DNA from 3 places in the Nocardioides aromaticivorans genome. Region 3 is predicted to be linked to each of the others. Evidence: riboswitches for the same ligand, from Rfam matches in the RefSeq annotation. Region 3 holds a riboswitch; each other region holds the start of a gene.

Region 1 (6,304 bases), 430 kb from region 3:
GTCGGACCAGTGAGGGTCGGGGTGCTGGCGGACGTCGGCGCCCACGTGAGGGCCGGGAGGGCCTGGGCCGACCCGAGTCGCCACTGGTACTGCTTATCGATGGGGATACCAGCCGTCCGCCCGCCCGCCAGCGCGGCGTCGTCGTAGGCGATCGCACCAACCTGGGTCGCGAGCTGGTCCGTGCATCCCGTCACCGTCTGCACCTGGTGGCGGCGCAGCCAGATCGCGGCGTTGGTCGCAGCGTCGACGTCACCTAGCTCGCCGAGCGCCCATCCGGCAAGGCCGGTGCTGTTGGTGTTGGAAGAAGCGGTCGAGGCACCGCCGTTGAACGAGCCGTCCGTCTTCTGGCGCGACAGAAGCCATGCCTCCGCCTTGCCGACAGCACGTGCGACCCGCGGAGTGGCGTTCGCGACGTCCTCGCCGAAGACGATGAGGAAGAAGGACGTGACATCGGGGTCGGCCGCATCATTGCCCGGGCAGCTTCCCTCTTCCTGCCCGATGTCGAGTGCGAACCCACCGCCCTCGCACTGGTGAGCCAGCAGCCAATCGGTTGCCTTCTCTGCCTCGGGGCTGCTGGCCGTAGCGAGCGTCTTGGCGGCGAAGGTCTGGGAGATCGTGTTGGCGTAGTTGCCAAAGGTCGATGTGTCATTGGCCGCGCCGGTCGTGTCGTCGACCTGCGTCTCGAGGCGCGTGATCAGGTTGACGCCGCCGAAGCTCGTCGCATCGCCGCCGGTGGTCTGCGCGAAGTAGGCGCTCTTGGCGACCGGTCCGGCATAGGTGCTTCCCGTGTCACCGAAGGCATCACCCGTGATGTAGCCCTCGATCTCGCCGGCGACCGCATCCCTGATGGCGGCGACGTCCGCGTCGTGGTCGCCGACGACCGCCAGGGCAAGCGCGATGTCAATGCTCGTGCTGTAGTCCTGACTGTCGTACTGATCGTTGTGCACGATGCCGCTGGTCAGCTGGCTGATCAGCCACGTAGCGCCGTCGCCGACCGGGGCCGCCGTGGCTGCGTGCGCCTGCGGGGCGATGAGGAATGACGACGCGGCCAGGACGCTGACGGCGAATGCGCCGCCGACGCGACTTCCGGTGCTCGCGAGCATGCTGTTTCCTTCCCGCTGCACGCAGGCGGGAGGCGGTCGAGCCGACATCCCGCTGCTCTCCACGACAGCGATTCGTGTCAGGACGTGCGCAGCAGGTGCTCCGGCTCGCCACCCCGAGGCGGCCTACGGTTGCGGGTCAGCGCCGGACTTCGACCGGCTTCCCCCACCACGGACGTGGACTGTGAACTATCGACCGCAGGATACCTCTCTGCGACCGATCGGCCGCCTCGACGAACCTCCGGACATGCCGCTGGCCCCGCCGGAGGGCGGGGTGTGGGGCTTGGTGGTCAGTAGCCGTCGAGTGGTGTTGTGCCGGCGGGGCCGACGTGGAAGTGGTGGCCGTGGGGGCTGGTCCACAGGTAGTGGCCCGGCGCGATGACGAGGTAGCGCCATTGGCTGTGGGTCTTGGCGCGGTGGTGCCTGCGGCAGAGTGGGACGAGGTTGCACGGGCAGGTCTTGCCGCCCCCGCCGTGGGGCTTGGCGTGGTCGAGGTCGCAGCGGACCGCCTGTTGGGGACAGTTCGGGAACCGGCAGGTGTGGTCGCGGAGCCGGACTCGTCGCTGGTGGCGGTCGGGGATCTCGTAGGAGTCGACCGGAACGCAGTCGGCCAGGTTGATGACCGGTCGCACGATGACGGTCGTGCCCGGGACCTGCAGCCACTCCTTGACCTGGGTGACGTGGACGGGTGACCTGGTCTCCTCACACCGCCCGACGTTGTTGTCGCCGGTGAAGGCGGTGTCGGTGATGTGGACGTTCAGCTCCACCCGCCGGCCGGGAGCTTGGGCGATGACCTCGCCAGTCGTCTCGTCGGCGATCAGCAGGTCGAGGGCGAGGTCACGGCGGGCGATCGCACCCACGGCCTTCGCCCGCCGGACGTCGAGGGAGTCGGTGTCGCCGAGCTGGCCTCGCAGTGCTGCTTCGCGGGCGACGGCTTGGTTGAAGTCGTGGCCGTCGGCCGCATCGAGGTAGGCGTCGAGGTGCACGCCGCCGTGCTCATCGGTGTCGGTGATGTTGCAGTGACGGTGCTCGTTCGCGGCCTGGCGTTCGGCCTCGGCGCGTTCGGGGTCGAACCGGAGGATCGCCTCGGTCACGAGGCGTTCGAGCTGGGCCCAGCCGACGCCGCCGACGGCGGCGTTGAGGTGCCGGTCCACGAACTCCGCTGCTTCTGCCGGCAGCGACCTCGTCAGGTCAGCGATGCGCTGGGCCCGCCACGGCGCAACCCGGCCGTCCACCACCGCGGCGTACAAGAGGGGGAGGCGCCAGGCGCACTCGATCACCTGACCCACATACGACCGCCCACCATCCGGCGACCTGCCAAGCACCGCGATCAGCTCCATCAGCTGGAACTCCGACACGAGCGGGGCACCCGGGCCGGCGATCGGGACACCCGTGTCGAGGTAGCCCTCCGTCAGGGTCGCGGCGCCCTCGGGACTGTCGACGATGTTGGCCTCGGCCCACGACGTGATGGCCTGCCACTCGCGGACGATGAGGGCGTCGCGGAGGTCGACACCGTCACGGATCTCGGACAGCAGCGACGCTGTCGAGACAGCTGTCGCGGTGCCGCTGATTCCGAGATCCATGACTGGATTCTCCCATCGACCTCCGACACAACGAAGCGACGGAAACCCGCCTGTGGACAGGGGAAAGTCCCTCGACGGGGTGTGCAGAACAAGTGGCGCAACGAGCGAACACGAGGCCGCCGGACCGCACCCGACCGCGCAACCGAGCCCCGCGCCCAGCCTCCTCGTCGCTGCGCTTGAAGACCCGACCACAGGCATACCGCAGGGCACAGCAGGTGCACCGGAGCAAGAGGTTTCGAGGCTCGGCGCTGGCGCGCCTCGCACCTCAACCAGCGGAGGGGGCACAGCGGGTGCACCGGAGCCAGGGGTCTCGAGACGGTCGCTGCGCGACCTCCTCGACCACCGAGGTCGCTGCGCGACCTCCTCGACCACCGGAGGCGTCTCGCAACTTTCCGGGCGGAGCCGGCGTCTCCTCCAGCAGCACTCCTTCTCGGAAAGGTCGAACCATGAAGCGCCTCACCCTCACCCGCTCCACACTCGCCGGGCTGCTCGTCGCAGCCGGCACCGCCCTCGGCTTGGCCGCACCGGCCGGGCCGGCGCTGGCCGACGTCACCACGCACGCCGCGGCGCCGACGTACACGGGCGTCGTGACCTCGGCGACCGGGCTCACCCAGCGCGTGGCGCCCAGCACGCACGTCCCGCGCTCGGGCACCGCCATCCGGCGAGGCGCCGTGCTGGTCCTCGACTGCCAGCTCAACGGGACCGTCGTCGACCGGAACCAGCGCTGGTACAAGATCCACGGGCGCAACGCCTGGGTGTCGGCGCGCTACGTGCGCAATGTCGGTGCCGCGCCGCTCGGTTGCACGGCCGGTGACTGGGCCTACGAGGTCAAGGTGGGCACGAACATCCGCCAGGGGCCGAGCACGCTGGACCGCGCGATCGGCTCGCTGGCGCGCGGCACGGAGCTGAACACGCGCTGGATCACCCGCACCGGGCAGGCCGTCGACGGCAACCGCACGTGGGTGGCCGTCGCCACGGCGAGCGGCAACCGGGGCTGGATCTCGGTGACCAACCTGCGCCTCGTCGGCTGACCGGGAACCCGTGGGCGCGGCGGCGCGTCGGACCACCATGCGACGACACGCCGCCGCGGCTCTCGGGACCCTGCTGCTCGCCGCCCTCACCGGCTGCGCCGACGACGGAGCCCCCGCCCCCACCGGTACGACGGCAACGCCGGCCACCATCGCGAGCCACGCCCCCGACGTCCTCGTCTCCGTCAGCTCCACCGGCGGCGAGGGCTCCCCCGCCCCGGGAGTCCCCGACGTCGAGGTCCGCGCGGACGGCACGGTCTTCCTCCGCACGGACGACGGCCTCGGCGTCGCCACCGCCACCCTGTCCGGGGACGGCCTGGCCCAGGTGCGCGAGGCCTTCGCGCCGGTGTCGATGCGGCAGGCCGACTACGCGGAGAGCGACTGGACGGACCAGCCGACGACGTCGGTCCTCTCGACGCTCGGCGAGCGTCCGGCGTCGATCAGCGTCTACGGCTTCGGGCACGACGACGAGGTCGACGACCCGGACTGGGACCGCCTCGCCGCGGCGCTGGAGACCCTGGACGACCTGGCCGCGGCCGCGACTCCCGCCGCCTACCGCCCGTCCACCGTCACCGTCGTCCTCTCCCCCGTCACCGAACCGGGCCGGGCATGGCCGCTCACCCCACTGGCCCGGCTCGCGCAGGGCTGGACCGCGACCGGGCAGCCGTGCGTCCTCGCCCGGGGCCGCGACGTCGCCACCCTGCAGGAGATCGCCACGCACGAGGGGCGCGAGGGCCTGGTCTGGGCGGGCCTGGCGGTCGACGTCCGGCCGGTCCTGCGTGACGCCCCCTCCGGCTGCGCGGCGGCGCCAGCCGACGGGATCGGCATCGGCTGGTTCCACCGGGTGCGCCTGGCCCCGGCTCCGCACCGGCCGACGCCCGTCGAGGCGTGGCGGGCCGCCGAGGCCATCGAGGTCGCGGCCAGCGCTGCGACCGGCCAGGAGCCGCCTGAGGGGCAGCTGTCGTCGTACGACACCGTCTGGAGCGCCGGCGGCGCCGGCCGGCACCGCTGGATCGAGGTCCGCGCGACCTACCCGGCGCAGTTCCGCGACGACCGGCCCGACGTCCCCACCACGTGGCGGGTCCGGGTGGACGCCGCCACGGGCGAGGTGCGCGCCCTCGAGGTCGAGGGCGCGGACGTCAGGACAGCTTCTCGAGGATGAGCTCGCGCACGCGGGCGGCGTCGGCCTGCCCGCGGGTCGCCTTCATGACCGCGCCGATGACCGCGCCCGCGGCGGCGTGGTTGCCGCCCCGGATCTTGTCGGCGATGTCGGGCTGCGCGGCGAGGGCCTCGTCGATGGCGGCCAGCAGCGGGCCGTCGTCCGAGACCAGCGCCAGGCCGCGCTTCTCGATGACCTCGGCGGCGGTGCCCTCACCGGCGATCAGGCCGTCGAAGACCTGGCGCGCCAGCTTGTCGTTGATGGTCTTCGCGTCGACCAGTGCCTGCACCTCGGCGACCTGCTTCGGCGTGACGCCGACCTCGGACAGCTCGACACCGGCATCGTTGGCGCGGCGCAGCAGGTCGGCGACCCACCATTTGCGGGCCGACTGCGGGGCGGTGCCCTCGGCGACGGTCGCCTCGATCAGCGGCAGCGCGCCGGAGGCCCAGACGTCACGCATCTCCAGGTCCGAGAAGCCGTACTCCTCCTGCAGGCGCGCCCGCTTCTGGGTGGGGTTCTCGGGCAGCGTGGCCCGCAGCTCCTCCACCCACTCGCGCGACGGCGCCACCGGCACCAGGTCGGGCTCGGGGAAGTAGCGGTAGTCCTCGGCGTCGGACTTCTCGCGGCCCGACGAGGTGGACCCGTCGTCCTCGTGGAAGTGCCGGGTCTCCTGGAGTACCTTGCCGCCCGCGTCGAGGATGCCCGCGTGGCGCGACATCTCGTAGCGGACCGCACGCTCGACCGAGCGCAGCGAGTTGACGTTCTTGGTCTCCGAGCGGGTCCCGAGCGTCGTGGAGCCCTTGGGCGCCAGCGAGAGGTTCACGTCGGCGCGGATCGAGCCCTGGTCCATCCGGGCGTCCGAGACGCCGAGGGCCACGATCAGGTCCCGCAGCTGGGCCACATAGGCCCGGGCCACGGCCGGCGCCTTCTCGGCGGGCACGAGGATCGGGCGGGTCACGATCTCGATGAGGGGGATGCCGGCCCGGTTGTAGTCGACCAGCGAGTAGTCGGCGCCGTGGATCCGGCCGGTGGCGCCACCGACGTGGGTGGACTTGCCGGTGTCCTCCTCCATGTGGGCACGCTCGATCTCGACCCGGAAGGTCTCACCGTCCACGTCCACGTCCAGCCAGCCGTCGAAGGCGATCGGCTCGTCGTACTGCGACGTCTGGAAGTTCTTCGGCATGTCCGGGTAGAAGTAGTTCTTCCGGGCGAAGCGGCACCACTCGGCGATCGAGCAGTTCAGCGCCAGGCCGATCCGGATGGCGCCCTCGACGGCCTTGCCGTTGACGACGGGCATCGCGCCGGGCAGGCCCAGGCAGGTCGGGCAGACCTGGGTGTTCGGGTCGGCGCCGAACTCCGTCGGGCAGCCGCAGAACATCTTCGTGTTCGTGTTGAGCTCGACGTGGACCTCGAGGCCCAGGGCCGGGTCGTACT
Region 2 (6,304 bases), 1.7 Mb from region 3:
TACTGTCGGACCATGGCACGCAGCTACCAGACCGTGACCGCCGATGAGTTCACCGCAGCCGCGGGGCTCGGGGAGTGGCGGGTCGAGGGCGACCAGGCGGTCGTCCGGTTCCGGACCGGTGACTTCGTGACCGGCCTCGCGCTGGTCAACGAGATCGGCCGGCTCGCCGAGGAGGCGAACCACCACCCGGACCTGACCTTGAGCTATCCCGAGGTCGGGATCCGGCTCGGCACCCACGACACCGGCACCGTGACCGACGCCGACGTCGCGCTCGCCCAGGCGATCACCGCGGTCGCGCAGGAGCTGGGCGTGCCGGTCGTGGCCGACTCCTGACGGTCCGCCGTCAGACGAGGTGGCGGTCGTCGAGCTGCGGCGCCGCCTCCCGGAGCTGGCCGCGCTGCCAGAGCCGGTGGATGACGAGCGCCGCGGTGACCGAGCCGAGGACGCCGAGTCCGAGGTCGCCCAGGGTGTCCTCGTACGCGAACGCGTGCTCGGCGCCGCCGCTGATGAAGGCGAAGAACTCGGCGATCTCCCAGGCGATCGCCGCGGTGGCTCCGACCGCCAGCGCCCGCTCGACGACCCGGTACAGCGGTGCGCTGCGGTGCAGCGTCAGCAGGATGACGGCCGCCGCGATCAGGCCGGTGTTGGCGAAGTGCATGAGGTCGTCGAACCAGACGACGGTGTCGTAGAGGTCCATCCGGTTGCCGAGGATGTCCGTGAAGCAGGTGAGCGTCACCAGCAGGTCGGCCAGCCACGGGAAGGACGCACGGTCCTTCCAGAAGAGCAGCCAGATCGCCGGCACGGTGAAGGACACCAGCGGGTAGCCGATCGCGCGCGCCTCGGCCGCCTTGTCGCGCAGGTGGCTCCCGTCGGGGTCGACGACCGCGAGCACCAGCAGGAGGACGAGGAGTCCCTTGGCGGTGCCGTCGGCGGTCCGGACGAGGGTGGGCGTCGGGTACCGCACGGCCACGGCCTCGGTCATCCGGGGGGCTCCTGTCGTCGGGAAGCCCCCATCCTCACATGCGCTCGCGCGCCGACCTCCTCCGCCGCGGTGTCGGATGGGTCACCCCTGCCGCTGGTGGCCGCCCGCTCAGCGCGCGGGTGTGAGCCCCCACTTCTCCAGGGCCGTCCGCACGTCCTCGGCCGCATCGACGTTCAGCGGACCGCTGGTCCACATCGCGTACGGGAGGTTGAGGAAGCGTCCCTCCCTGACGGCCGGCAGGTCACGGGTGGCCGGGTTCGCCCTCAGCACCGCGACCTTCTGCTCGAAGGTCTGGCCGGGGTAGTCGACGAAGACGAACGCGTCCGGTCGCGAGGACGCGAGCTTCTCCCACGAGACCTCGACCCAGGTGTCCCGGACGTCGGCGGTGGCGTTCGCGCCGCCGGCCGCCTCGATGATCGCCTGCGGGGCGCCGAACGCGCCGGAGGTGAAGACGGCCTTCTCCCCACTGTCGAAGACGAAGAGGACGGGCTCGCTCGCGGGTGCCGGCGCGGCGGCGAGGGCATCGAGCCGCTCGTCCAGGTCGGCGACCACCGCGGCGGCCCGGTCTTCGTGGCCCGTGATCGTGCCGAGGTTGGTCAGGTCGGCGCGGAGCGCGGTCCAGGGGTCGACGATGCCGCGGGCGGCGCCGTCGGCCTGGCGGCAGGACTCCGTGAGGACGTAGGCCGCGATGTCGCGCTGGGCGAGGGAGTCGGGCGTGAGCTGCTTCGTCTCGTCGTACCCGTAGTTCCAGCCGGCGACCATCACGTCGGGCCGCGCCGCCACGACCGTCTCCAGGCTCGGGTAGTCGTCGGAGACCTGGTGGAGATCGGCGACGACGTCGCCGTAGTGCTCGGTGAGGACCGCCTCGTCGCGGCCGATGCTGGACACGGCGGCGACCTGGTCCTGCGCGCCGAGCGCCAGGACCATCGAGATCAGGTTGGAGTCGTTGACGAACATCCGCTGCGCCGGCGTGGGGAAGTCGACCTGCCGGGCGCAGTTCTCGACCGTGGCCCGGTCGCCGTCCGCGGCGCCGCCGTCGGCGCCGGCCGAGCAGGCGGTCAGGGCCAGGGCGGCGGTGGTGGCGAGGACGACGCAGCGGCGGTACCGGCCGCGCGGGGGCTGGGGCATCACGGGTGGGTCTCTCTCTCGTCGTGGCTGAACAGCAGGTGCGTCCGGCCGGTCAGCGGGTGGGTCACGCGGGTGGCCAGGACGCCGAAGGCGTCGTGGAGCACGTCCGGGGTGAGGACGTCGTCGGGGGTGCCGCACGCGAGGAGCGTGCCGTCGTGGAGCACTGCGATCCGGTCGCAGAAGGTGGCGGCGAGGTCCAGGTCGTGGAGGGCGAGGACGACCGCCCGCCCGTGCTCGCGGCTCAGCCGCCGGACCAGCCTCATCACGGCGAGCTGGTGGCGGATGTCGAGGTGGTTGGTGGGTTCGTCGAGGAGCAGCAGCGGAGCCTGCTGGGCGAGGCCACGCGCCAAGACGGCCCGGCGTCGCTCGCCCCCGGAGAGCTGGTCGAGCGGCACCCGGGCGGCACGCTCCAGGCCGACCAGCCGCAGCGCCTCGTCGACGGCGGTGCGCGACGTGTCGTCGACGCCGCCCCAGGACCGCGCGTGCGGCAGCCGGCCCAAGGCGACGAGCTCCCCCACGAGCAGGTCGGAGGGGGCTGCCTCCTCCTGGGCGACGAAGGCGATCCGCCGCGCCCGGTCCCTCGCCGAGTACGACGCCAGCGGCTCATCGCCGAGCCGGACCTCGCCGGCCGTCGGCGCCCGCACCCCGGCGAGAACCCGCAACAAGGTGGACTTGCCCGTCCCGTTGGCCCCGATCAGGCCGAGGACCTCACCGCGTCGTACCTCCAGGTCGATGCCGGTCAGCACGGTTCGGCGGCCGATGCCGCAGGCCAGGTCCCGGGTGGCCAGGGCCGGCCCGGTCGTGGTCACGACTCTCCTCCGAAGCGGTAGCTGCGGCGCCCCAGCAGGATGAGGAACACCGGCGCGCCGATCAGTCCGGTGACGACGCTGAGCGGGATCTCGGTCGGGCGGACGGCCACGCGGGAGACGACGTCCACCCACATCAGGAACACCCCGCCGAGCAGCACCGCGACCGGGAGCGCGGCGCGGTGCCGCGGGCCGACGAGCAGGCGGGCGAGGTGGGGGACGACCAGGCCCACGAAGCCGATCCCGCCGGCCACCGCGACGAGCACGCCGACCAGCACCGACAGCAGCACGAACAGGCCGACGCGCAGCTCCCGCACGGGCACGCCGAGCGCCGCTGCGGTGTCGGGTCCGACGGCGAGGGCGTCCAGCCATCCGCTGGCGGCCATCAGCACGACGAAGGCCGCGACGACCGCGGCCACGGGCAGCCACAGCTGGCCCCAGGTGGCGCCGGACACCGAGCCCAGGAGCCAGAACAGCACGGACTGCGCCGTCTGCGGCTCGGCGCTGCGGAAGACCATGAAGCTCGCGAGTGAGGAGAACGCCGCCGACAGCACCGTCCCGGTGAGCACGAGCCGCAGCGGCGTCAGGCCCCCCTGGAGCATCGCGACGGCGAACACCAGCACCGAGGCGGCGAGCGCGCCGAGCAGCGCGCCGAGGGACAGGGCCCACAGTCCGGCGCCGGCGAGGACGCCCATCGTCAGCACGGCCGTCGCACCGACGCTCGCTCCCGACGACACACCGAGCAGGTAGGGGTCGGCGAGCGGGTTGCGCACGAGGGTCTGGATCCCCGCGCCTGCGAGGGCGAGCCCGGCGCCGACCACGAACGCGAGGATGGTCCGGGGCAGCCGGATGTCCCAGACGATCGCGTCGTACGCCGGGTCCACGGGCGCCCCGGCGAACCGGACGCGGAGCGCGTCCACGACGACGTGGAGGGGCAGCGGCTCGGCTCCGTGGGCGGTCGACAGGAGCAAGGTCGCCCCGGCCGAGGGCACCAGCACGACGAGCAGCACGGGCACGGGCAGGCGGCGCGCGTCGGAGCGTCGCTCGACGGCATCGAGGTGGTGCACGGGTGGGACCTGCTCAGTGTCGGGAGCTCAATCGCGAAGCTCGGTGGGACCACGGCGAGCCAGCAGGTCTTCGGACTCGGGGTCAATCGGACGAGACGCCTTCCCAGACCCTTCGGTCCAGTGGCTGCGTGCCTCGTCCGTCGCCCTCACCGCTGCGCGACAGTTCCGGATTCTCACCGGATTCCCTCACCTCGGGGGTGTGACTGGCTCGGGTCGGAATGTACGCACAGCCGACGCGGCGCGCCAAGCCGGTGTGACCCGGGCGACACGCGGCCGGCCTGCGCCCCCACCGGCAGGTCCGGGCGCCCGGAACCATGGGCAGCCGCCCGCGCTGCGGCAGGATGTAGGAGAATCGTCAGTGCTGACGGGGCTTTCCGGCTCCGGGCGGTGTGACAACGAGCAAGGGGGAGCCGTGGTCGACGCACTGGCGGGGGTGGATGCGGTGGCGGAGCTGCCGGACCCGGAGCTGCAGGAGCTGGAGCCGGAGGCGACCGGACCGGCGTCGTACGAGCGCTTCGGTGTGCACTGGGTACGCCGCGTGCTCCACAAGGAGCGGATCCTGCGCACGATCGACGCGGTCCTGGGCGACCAGATCTCGCTCGGGCCGATCGGTGCGGGCCCGGGCCGGGCCTTCGCCAGCGTGAGCTTCACCGGCACCTTCGGCCCGACGTCGGGCGAGGAGGTGCCGGCCGAGCTGCTGACCTACGCGATCGACCTGCCGATCAGCGTGGTCTTCCAGCTCGACCTGCCGCTGGACAAGCTGAACTTCAACGCCGAGGTCGTGATCCCGCTGGTCCTGGTGGTGCACACCGAGGACCCGTTGAAGCTCCGCCTCGAGCTGCTCACGCCGAGTGAGAACCAGATCGGGCTCGAGCTGAAGACCGACACCCGGCGCGGGGCGATCCTGCGGAAGATGACCGGCTTGGACGCCGAGCTGCGCCGCTTCGTGCTCAAGGTGATCGACACCGAGTTGGCCAAGCCCTACGTGAAGCGGGCGACCTACCTCGACATGGAGGAGCTCATCGACCACGCGTGGCCGATGCTCACCGAGCAGTTCCTTCCGCGAGGACCCGAGGACCGACGGGGCTGACGCCCGCGTGGCGAGGGGCGGGACGCGCCGCGCCGTGGTGCGTGACGGCCTTCGCCGGCGCCTTGATCGCGTCCGACACCATCCCGAACGCAGCCGCGACGAGCGGGATCCACACCGGGATCAGCATGAAGGTGAAGATCGGCACAAGCTGCATCAGGTCGCTCATCGCTGGTGGCTCCGTCCCAGGTCGGGGTGCTGGTTGGTTCGACACGGGAAGTCTCGTCACGGCGCAGGGGTGCCCGCTCGTGCCGTCGAACAGAGTCGGGGCGGCTCTTTGTCGTCCTGCACGAAAAGTGTGACGGGCGCAACATCGCCCGGCCGCGGGCATCGGCCTGAGTAAAATCTCCGCAGTTCAGCGGATCCGCTGGGTAAAGATCCCTAGGTTGGTGTGCGGGACCGGTTGCGCGTGGGGCGCGGTCGGTAGGGGAGTGCAACGCAGGGCGTCGCAGGACGCGGGCCCGGCGCCGCGCTCCCTTCGTGGTTTTCGGCCATGCCCGCTCCGAAGCTCCCTCGGTCGTGCAGTGGGTGCGACCGAACACACACATGGGGACAACGAAATGAAGCAGTCACTGCGGCCTGCCCGCCGCACCCTCTGGCAACGCGCTGCCCTGACCGTCCCGGTCGCCGCGCTCGTCGCCGTGTCGGCCTTCGCGGCGCCGGGCTACGCCGACGACGCGGACGGCGGCAACGGCACTCCCTCCGCCGAGGTCGAGTCGCCCGCTCCCGCGCCGGAGCCCGAGCCGGCCCCGGAGCCGAAGCCGGCTCCCGAGCCGAAGCCCGCGCCGGAGCCGGAGCCCGCCCCCGAGCCCGAGGCCGAGCCCGCTCCCGACCCGGCGCCCGCGCAGGACGACCAGCCCGCCGACGCTCCTGCTCCGCAGGACGTCCCGGCCGACGCGGTTCCCGCGGGTGACGGCGCCGAGGACGGCGCCCAGCAGATCCGGTCGCGCCGGATCGCGGCCGCCAAGGACGACGACGAGAAGAAGGTCGTGGTCTGCAAGTACGTCGGCACCCCGCCGGGCGTGCCGCACCACATCATCGTGGTCAGCAAGAACGCCATCAAGGACTGGGACGGGGTGACCTTCCCGTGGACGTTCGCCGACGCCCAGGACTCCGTCGCGATCCGCTACGCCGTCGGCAACGAGCAGCCGGGCGACGAGGAGCTCGTCAACTGCCCGCTCGCCCAGATCACTCCTCCGACGATCGAGCCGGTCGATCCGTGCGGCCCGGACAA
Region 3 (6,304 bases):
GGTCGGGGACGCCGGTCGCCCACGAGTTGAGGTCGTCCTCGGTGGCGGGCACCTCGACCGCGATCACGTTGAGCCGGGGCAGCGGCCCGGACCACGCGCCGAAGTCGGTCGGCCGGCTCGTGTAGCGGAACTCGTCGTCCGAGCCGAGGTCGCCCAGGACCGTCATCCGGGTGTCGTCGAAGCCCTCGGTGTCCAGCAGCTCGGCCACGGTCATCGGGGTCGTCTCGTCGGACGACAGCACCAGGATCCGCGCTCCCGCGACCAGCTCGCGCCGCAGCGCCGCGGGATCGCGCCCGACCAGCGTCACCACCGTCGACTCCTCCGCGGACCAGCCCATCCGGGCCCGCGCGAGCGCCACCGACGACACCGCTGGTACGACGTCGACCGCGTCGGCGCCGAGCAGCCGGATGAGCGTCGTACCGATCCCGGAGACCAGGGGGTCACCCGAGGCCAGCGCGACGACCCGCCGGCCGTCGTACTCACCGAGGAAGGAGGCGAGCGACGACAGCGGGCGCGGCCACGGGCGGCGTTCCTGGCCCTCGACCGGAGGGACCAGGCCGAGGTGGCGCTCGCCGCCGAGGAGGACCTCGGCGCCGGTGACGAGAGCCAGCGACGCGGGCGGGAGGTGGCCGTCGGCGCCGACGCCGACGACCGTCACCTTCACTCCGCCCATCACTCGACCCACCGGGGCGTCCAGACCGTGCCGTTGGGCTCCACGCGTGTGTAGGAGGCGCCGACGATCAGCAGGCACTTCATGTCGATGGCGTCCGTGTCGAGCCCACCGAGCGTGGTCACGGTCAGCGACTCCTCGGCGCGGCCGACGTCGCGGCCCACGACCACCACGGTGTCGGGGGAGCGGTGCTCGAGCAGGATCTTCTGCGTCTCCACGACCTGCTCGCGGCGCGAGCGCGAGGCCGGGTTGTAGATGCCGAGCACCAGGTCCGCCTCGGCGACGGCCCGCAGCCGCCGCTCCACCACCGGCCACGGCTTGAGCCGGTCCGACAGGCTCATCACCGCGAAGTCCGCGCCGATCGGCGCGCCGGCACGAGCGGCGACCGCCTGAATCGCGCTCACGCCGGGCAGCACCCGCACCGGGACGCTCGCGTGCTCGGGGTGGGCCGGGTCGGCCGCCGCCTCGAAGACCGCGGCAGCCATCCCGAAGACCCCGGCGTCGCCGCCGGAGACCACCGCGACCCGCTCGCCGCGCAGGGCGAGGTCGAGCGCGAACCGGGCCCGGTCGACCTCGACCGTGTTGCCGGAGGCGTGGCGCTGGAGGCCGGGGCGCTGGGGGACGCGGTTGACGTACGGCGCGTAGCCGACCACGTGCTGGACCTCGGCCAGTGCGGCGGTGGCCTCGGGGGTCAGCCAGCCGTCGGGGCCGGGGCCGAGGCCGATGACGAGGAGCTCGGCGGCCCGGGGGTCTCGTGACGGTCGCTGCGGGACCTCCTCGACCACCGGGGCGGGCTCGGCCGCGCGGAGGCGGGCCGCCGTCGCCGGCCGCGCCGAGTCACCCGGCACGACGATGAGCGAGAAGTACGGCACCGACGCCTCGTCGACCTCCGCGACGGGCAGCCACCGCTCCTCGGGCTGGGAGGCGCGCTCGACGTACATCGCTCCCTCCAGCCGCCCGGCCTGCTCCAGTGCGGAGCGGACGGCGGGGAAGGTGCGGCCCAGCTTCATGATCACGGCGCCGTCGGTGTCGGCGAGGCGGCGGGCGAGCTCGGGCTCGGGCAGGGTGCCGGGGAGCACGGTCAGGACGTCGTCCTGTCGCACCAGCGGCGCCGGGATGGTGGCGGTGGCGGCCGCGAAGGCCGGCACCCCGGGGACGACGTCGACGGCGAAGCGGTCGCGGAAGCGGTCGACGAGGTACATCGACGAGCCGTAGAAGAGCGGGTCGCCCTCCGCCAGGAGTACGACGTCGCGGCCGGCCTCGAGGTGGACGGCGAGCCGGGCCTCGCAGTCGTCGTAGAAGTCGGCCAGCGCGCCGACGTACCCGCCCGGGTGGTCGGTCGTGCCCGTCGTGACGGGGTAGCGCAGCTCCTCCTCGACCGCGTCCGCGGGGACCAGGTGTGCAGCGATCCGGCGCGCGTGCGACTCCTTGCGGACGCCCGCGTGGAAGGCCACCACCGAGGCGGCACCGATCAGGCGCTCGGCCTTGCGGGTGATCAGCTCGGGGTCGCCCGGCCCGATGCCGACGACGTGGAAGCTGCCGGCCACGGCTACTCCTCCTCCTGGGCGAGGGCGTTGACCGCCGACGACGCCATCGCGGAGCCGCCGCGGCGCCCGCGGACGGTGACGAACGGGATGTCGATGCCGTGGTCGTCCGCGAAGGCGGCGAGCGCGTCCTTGGACTCGGCGGCGCCGATGAAGCCGACCGGGCAGCCGACGATCGCGGCCGGGCGCGGGCCGCCGTCGAGGATCATCTCGAGCAGGTGGAAGAGCGCGGTCGGGGCGTTGCCGATCGCGACGACCGAGCCCTCCAGCAGCGGCTCCCACAGTGACACCGCAGCGGCGGTGCGGGTGGTCGACCACTCCTTGGCCAGCGCCGGCACCCGCTCGTCGGTGAGGAAGCAGTGCACCGGGTTGTCGGCGGGGAGCCGGCCGGCGGTGATGCCCATGGCGACCATCCGTGCGTCGCAGAGGATCGGCGCTCCGGAGTCGAGCGCACCGCGCGCCGCCTCGACGAGGCGGGGGTGGACGACCAGGTCCTTGACCAGGTCGGTCTGCCCGCTGCCGTGGATCATCCGGACGGCGACCTTCTCGGCGTCGGCCGGCACCAGCGAGAGGTCCGACTCGCGGCGGATCGTCGCGAACGAGTCGACATAGATCGCCGGCCCGTCGGCGATGTAGTCGTAGCGGCGCGGGGGAGCGGTCAGCTCGGTCATGGGCCCTCCTCCAGGGAAGCCGACGTCGGGATGAGCACGCCGTGCCAGGGCGTGACGACCACGGTCGTCGCGCTCCAGCCGGCGATGGTCGGGAGGTCGAGGCCGTCGTCGCCGACCCGGACGTGCTCGCCGCCGGGGACCTCGCCGTACCCCAGCGCCGGCGCGTGTACGACGCCCGCCGGCTCGGCCGGGACCGGCGCCACGAGCGGCGCGGGCAGCTCGTCGACGTGCCACGCGGCCGCCGGCCCCGTGCCGCGCGCGGCGAGGAAGTCGCGGGCCAGCCCGGCGAGCGAGCCTGCCGCGTCGCGCAGGTCGACCACGGCGCCGTACCCCTCGCCGACGCGGAGCTGGGCGCTGCCGGCGTCGAGCGCGACCAGGCCGAGGTCCTTGTGCCGGTCGGCGAGGTCGCCGCGGCCGTCGTCGAGGGTGAACAGGAAGCGGCCGGGCAGGCCGGCGAGCTCCGGGTCGTCGAGGAGCAGCGCGTCGAGCGCGGTCACGACGGGCCGCAGGTCGGCGTGGCCGCCGGCGAGGCCGGTCTGCGGGGAGGCGAGGACGTTGCGCACCCGGTCGTGGGCCCGCGAGGGCAGCAGCCCCGTCGCCTCGAGCGCCTCGAGGGCGGGGGCGGCGAGCCGGTCGCCGGCGTCGAGCGGCATCGCCCGCAGCTGCAGGTTGGCCCGGCCGGTCACGCGGACCCGCCCGTCGCCGTACTCCTCGGCGACCTCGGCCAGCGCGCGCAGGGCCGCGGTCGACACCTGGCCGCCGGGCACGCGGATGCGGACCAGCCCGCCGTCGTCGGCGGGCCAGGGGTGCACGATGCCGGGGCAGCGGTCCGGCCGGCTGCGGGTGGTGGCTGCTGGGGCCAAGGGTGGTCCTTCGAGGTCGGGGCTCCTCGCGATCGCCCCTTCGACCTCGCGGTGGTCTCCGCAAGGGCCAGCAGGTCTTCGGACTCGGGATCATCCGGGCTGGAGCGTCTTCCCAGGACCCGGAGGACCCAGTGACGTCGTGCTCCGCCCGTCACCCACACCGCTGCGCGTCAGTCCCGGACTCACACCGGGTTCCCTGACCTCCGGGGAGGTCGACTGGCCCTCGCACACTATCAACCTCTGGCCGCTCGTCGACCCACCAGTAGCCTGACGGACATGCCTGCGCTCAAGGACGTCGTTGACCTGCTCCACGGCTGGTACCCGCCCGCGACCGCCGACTCCTGGGACGCCGTCGGGCTCGTGTACGGCGACCCGGCCCAGCAGGTGCGGAAGGTGCTGCTCGCCGTCGACCCCTCGCCCGCGGTCGCGGAGCAGGCCGCGGACTGGAAGGCCGACCTGCTCGTCGTCCACCACCCGCTGTTCCTCAAGCCGGTCAACGGGTTCGCCGCGACCAGCCCGAAGGGCCGCACGCTGCACACCCTCGCGAAGGCCGACTGCGCGCTGCTGACCGCGCACACCAACGCCGACCAGGCCGTGGGCGGCGTCTCGGAGTCGCTGGCGCTGGCGCTCGGGCTCACCGACCTCGAGCCGATCATCCCCGCGCCGGGCGGCCCGCGGGACAAGCTGACGGTGTTCGTGCCCGCCGACGCCGCCGCCCCCGTGCGCGCCGCGATCGCCGAGGCCGGCGCCGGCCGGATCGGCGACTACGACTTCGCGTCCTTCACCAGCGCCCCCGGCGAGGGTCGCTTCCGGCCGCTCGACGGCGCGAACCCGATGGTGGGGACGATCGGCCAGCTGGAGACCGTCGAGGAGGTGCGCGTCGAGGCCGTCCTCGAGCGCTCGGTCCGCACGGCGGTGGTCCGCGCGATGCTGGCCGCCCACCCCTACGAGGAGCCCGCGTACGACGTCAGTGAGCTCGCCGACCCGGGCCTGGCCGGGACGGGGACCGGCCGGATCGGCACCGTCGCGCAGGCGACGCTGCGGGAGTTCGCCGAGCACGTCGCGGCGGTGCTCCCGGCGACCGCCCACGGCGTACGCGTGGCCGGCGACGGCGACCGCCCGGTCCGCCGCGTGGCGGTCTGCGGCGGCGCGGGCGACTTCCTGCTCGACCGGGTCGCGGGGCTCGGCGTCGACGCCTACGTGACCAGCGACCTGCGCCACCACCCGGCGGCGGAGTTCGTCGAGAAGGGCGGCCCGGCGCTGGTCGACGTGGCCCACTGGGCGGCCGAGTCGACCTGGCTCCCGGTCCTCGCCGAGCGCCTCCACGACGCGCTCGGCGACGCTCTCGAGACCCGGGTGAGCGACATCGTCACCGATCCTTGGACAATGCACCTGTGAACGCCGACCCCGCCGCCCAGCTCCGCCTGCTCGACCTCCAGGCGCTTGACTCCCAGGTCGACCAGCTCCGGCACCTGCGGGCCAACCCGCCGCAGGCCGCCGAGATCAAGGAGCTGCTCGGGAAGCGGGCCGATGTCGACGGCCGGCTGCGCGACCAGCGCATCGTCGTCGACGACCTCTCGCTCGCGCAGGCCAAGGCCGACGCCGACGTGGAGCAGGTCAAGGCGCGTCGTACCCGTGACCGCGAGCGGATGGACTCGGGCGCCATCGGGGATCCGAAGGCGCTGGAGCGGATGCAGCACGAGCTGGAGTCGCTGGAGCGCCGGATCTCGACGCTCGAGGACGAGGAGCTCGAGGTCATGGAGCAGCTCGAGGAGGCGCAGTCCGCGCTCGGTGAGCTGACCGCCGCGATCGAGGAGCTCGACGCCCGGCTCGGCGAGCTGACCACCGCCCGCGACGAGAAGGCGGCCGAGCTGGACGCCGAGATCGCGCAGGTGGCCTCGGGCCGCGACGCGATCACGGCCGAGCTGCCCGCCGACCTGCTGGCGCTCTACGAGAAGATCCGTGCCGCCAAGGGCGGCACCGGCGTCGGTGCGTTGCGGGCCCGCCAGTGCGGTGGCTGCCAGCTGGCCCTCGACGCCGGCGAGCTCGCCGAGATCCGGGCGACCCCGGCCGAGACCGTGATCCGGCACGAGGAGTGCCAGCGGATCCTGGTGCGGACGGCCGAGAGCGGCCTCTGATGGTGACGCCCGCCCGGGTCGTCGTCGAGGCCGACGGCGGCTCTCGCGGCAACCCCGGGCCGGCGGCGTACGGCGCCGTGCTGCGCGACGCCGCCACCGGCGAGGTGATCGCCGAGGACGCCCGCACGATCGGCGTCGCTACCAACAACGTCGCCGAGTACTCCGGCCTCGTCGCCGGGCTCGCCCTCGCGGTCGAGCACGCGCCCGGCGCGTCGGTCGAGGTGCGGATGGACTCCAAGCTCGTCGTCGAGCAGATGTCGGGGCGCTGGCGGATCAAGCACGCCGACATGAAGGTGCTCGCGGCCCAGGCGGCGGAGATCGCGCCGGCCGGTACGACGTACACGTGGGTGCCGCGGGCCGAGAACAGCCACGCCGACCGGCTGGCCAACGAGGCCCTGGACGGCGTGCGCGACGGGGT

Evidence for each region. A riboswitch is a leader RNA that binds a small molecule or an ion and turns the genes downstream of it on or off. The one in region 3 is predicted to bind cobalamin.
Region 1: linked by a shared signal. The riboswitch ahead of BJ993_RS02980 (prenyltransferase/squalene oxidase repeat-containing protein) and the one ahead of BJ993_RS00940 (ferredoxin-like domain-containing protein) in region 3 are both predicted to bind cobalamin.
Region 2: linked by a shared signal. The riboswitch ahead of BJ993_RS08960 (FecCD family ABC transporter permease) and the one ahead of BJ993_RS00940 (ferredoxin-like domain-containing protein) in region 3 are both predicted to bind cobalamin.

The regions. Positions count from the first base shown of each region.
Region 1 covers NZ_JACBZM010000001.1:633,276-639,579, forward strand. Annotated here, with positions in the region: gene BJ993_RS02980 (prenyltransferase/squalene oxidase repeat-containing protein) at 1-1,103, opposite strand, end outside; cobalamin riboswitch at 1,177-1,302, opposite strand; gene BJ993_RS02985 (HNH endonuclease signature motif containing protein) at 1,391-2,683, opposite strand; gene BJ993_RS02990 (SH3 domain-containing protein) at 3,130-3,714, shown strand; gene BJ993_RS02995 (hypothetical protein) at 3,752-4,873, shown strand; gene gatB (Asp-tRNA(Asn)/Glu-tRNA(Gln) amidotransferase subunit GatB) at 4,851-6,304, opposite strand, start outside.
Region 2 covers NZ_JACBZM010000001.1:1,914,350-1,920,653, reverse strand. Annotated here, with positions in the region: gene BJ993_RS08980 (4a-hydroxytetrahydrobiopterin dehydratase) at 13-333, shown strand; gene BJ993_RS08975 (DUF2238 domain-containing protein) at 344-982, opposite strand; gene BJ993_RS08970 (ABC transporter substrate-binding protein) at 1,091-2,110, opposite strand; gene BJ993_RS08965 (ABC transporter ATP-binding protein) at 2,110-2,919, opposite strand; gene BJ993_RS08960 (FecCD family ABC transporter permease) at 2,916-3,932, opposite strand; cobalamin riboswitch at 4,028-4,206, opposite strand; gene BJ993_RS08955 (hypothetical protein) at 4,396-5,073, shown strand; gene BJ993_RS08950 (hypothetical protein) at 5,027-5,227, opposite strand; gene BJ993_RS08945 (hypothetical protein) at 5,631-6,304, shown strand, end outside.
Region 3 covers NZ_JACBZM010000001.1:202,491-208,794, reverse strand. Annotated here, with positions in the region: gene cbiE (precorrin-6y C5,15-methyltransferase (decarboxylating) subunit CbiE) at 1-673, opposite strand, end outside; gene cobJ (precorrin-3B C(17)-methyltransferase) at 673-2,217, opposite strand; gene BJ993_RS00945 (precorrin-8X methylmutase) at 2,220-2,885, opposite strand; gene BJ993_RS00940 (ferredoxin-like domain-containing protein) at 2,882-3,748, opposite strand; cobalamin riboswitch at 3,801-3,984, opposite strand; gene BJ993_RS00935 (Nif3-like dinuclear metal center hexameric protein) at 4,025-5,146, shown strand; gene BJ993_RS00930 (zinc ribbon domain-containing protein) at 5,143-5,886, shown strand; gene BJ993_RS00925 (bifunctional RNase H/acid phosphatase) at 5,886-6,304, shown strand, end outside.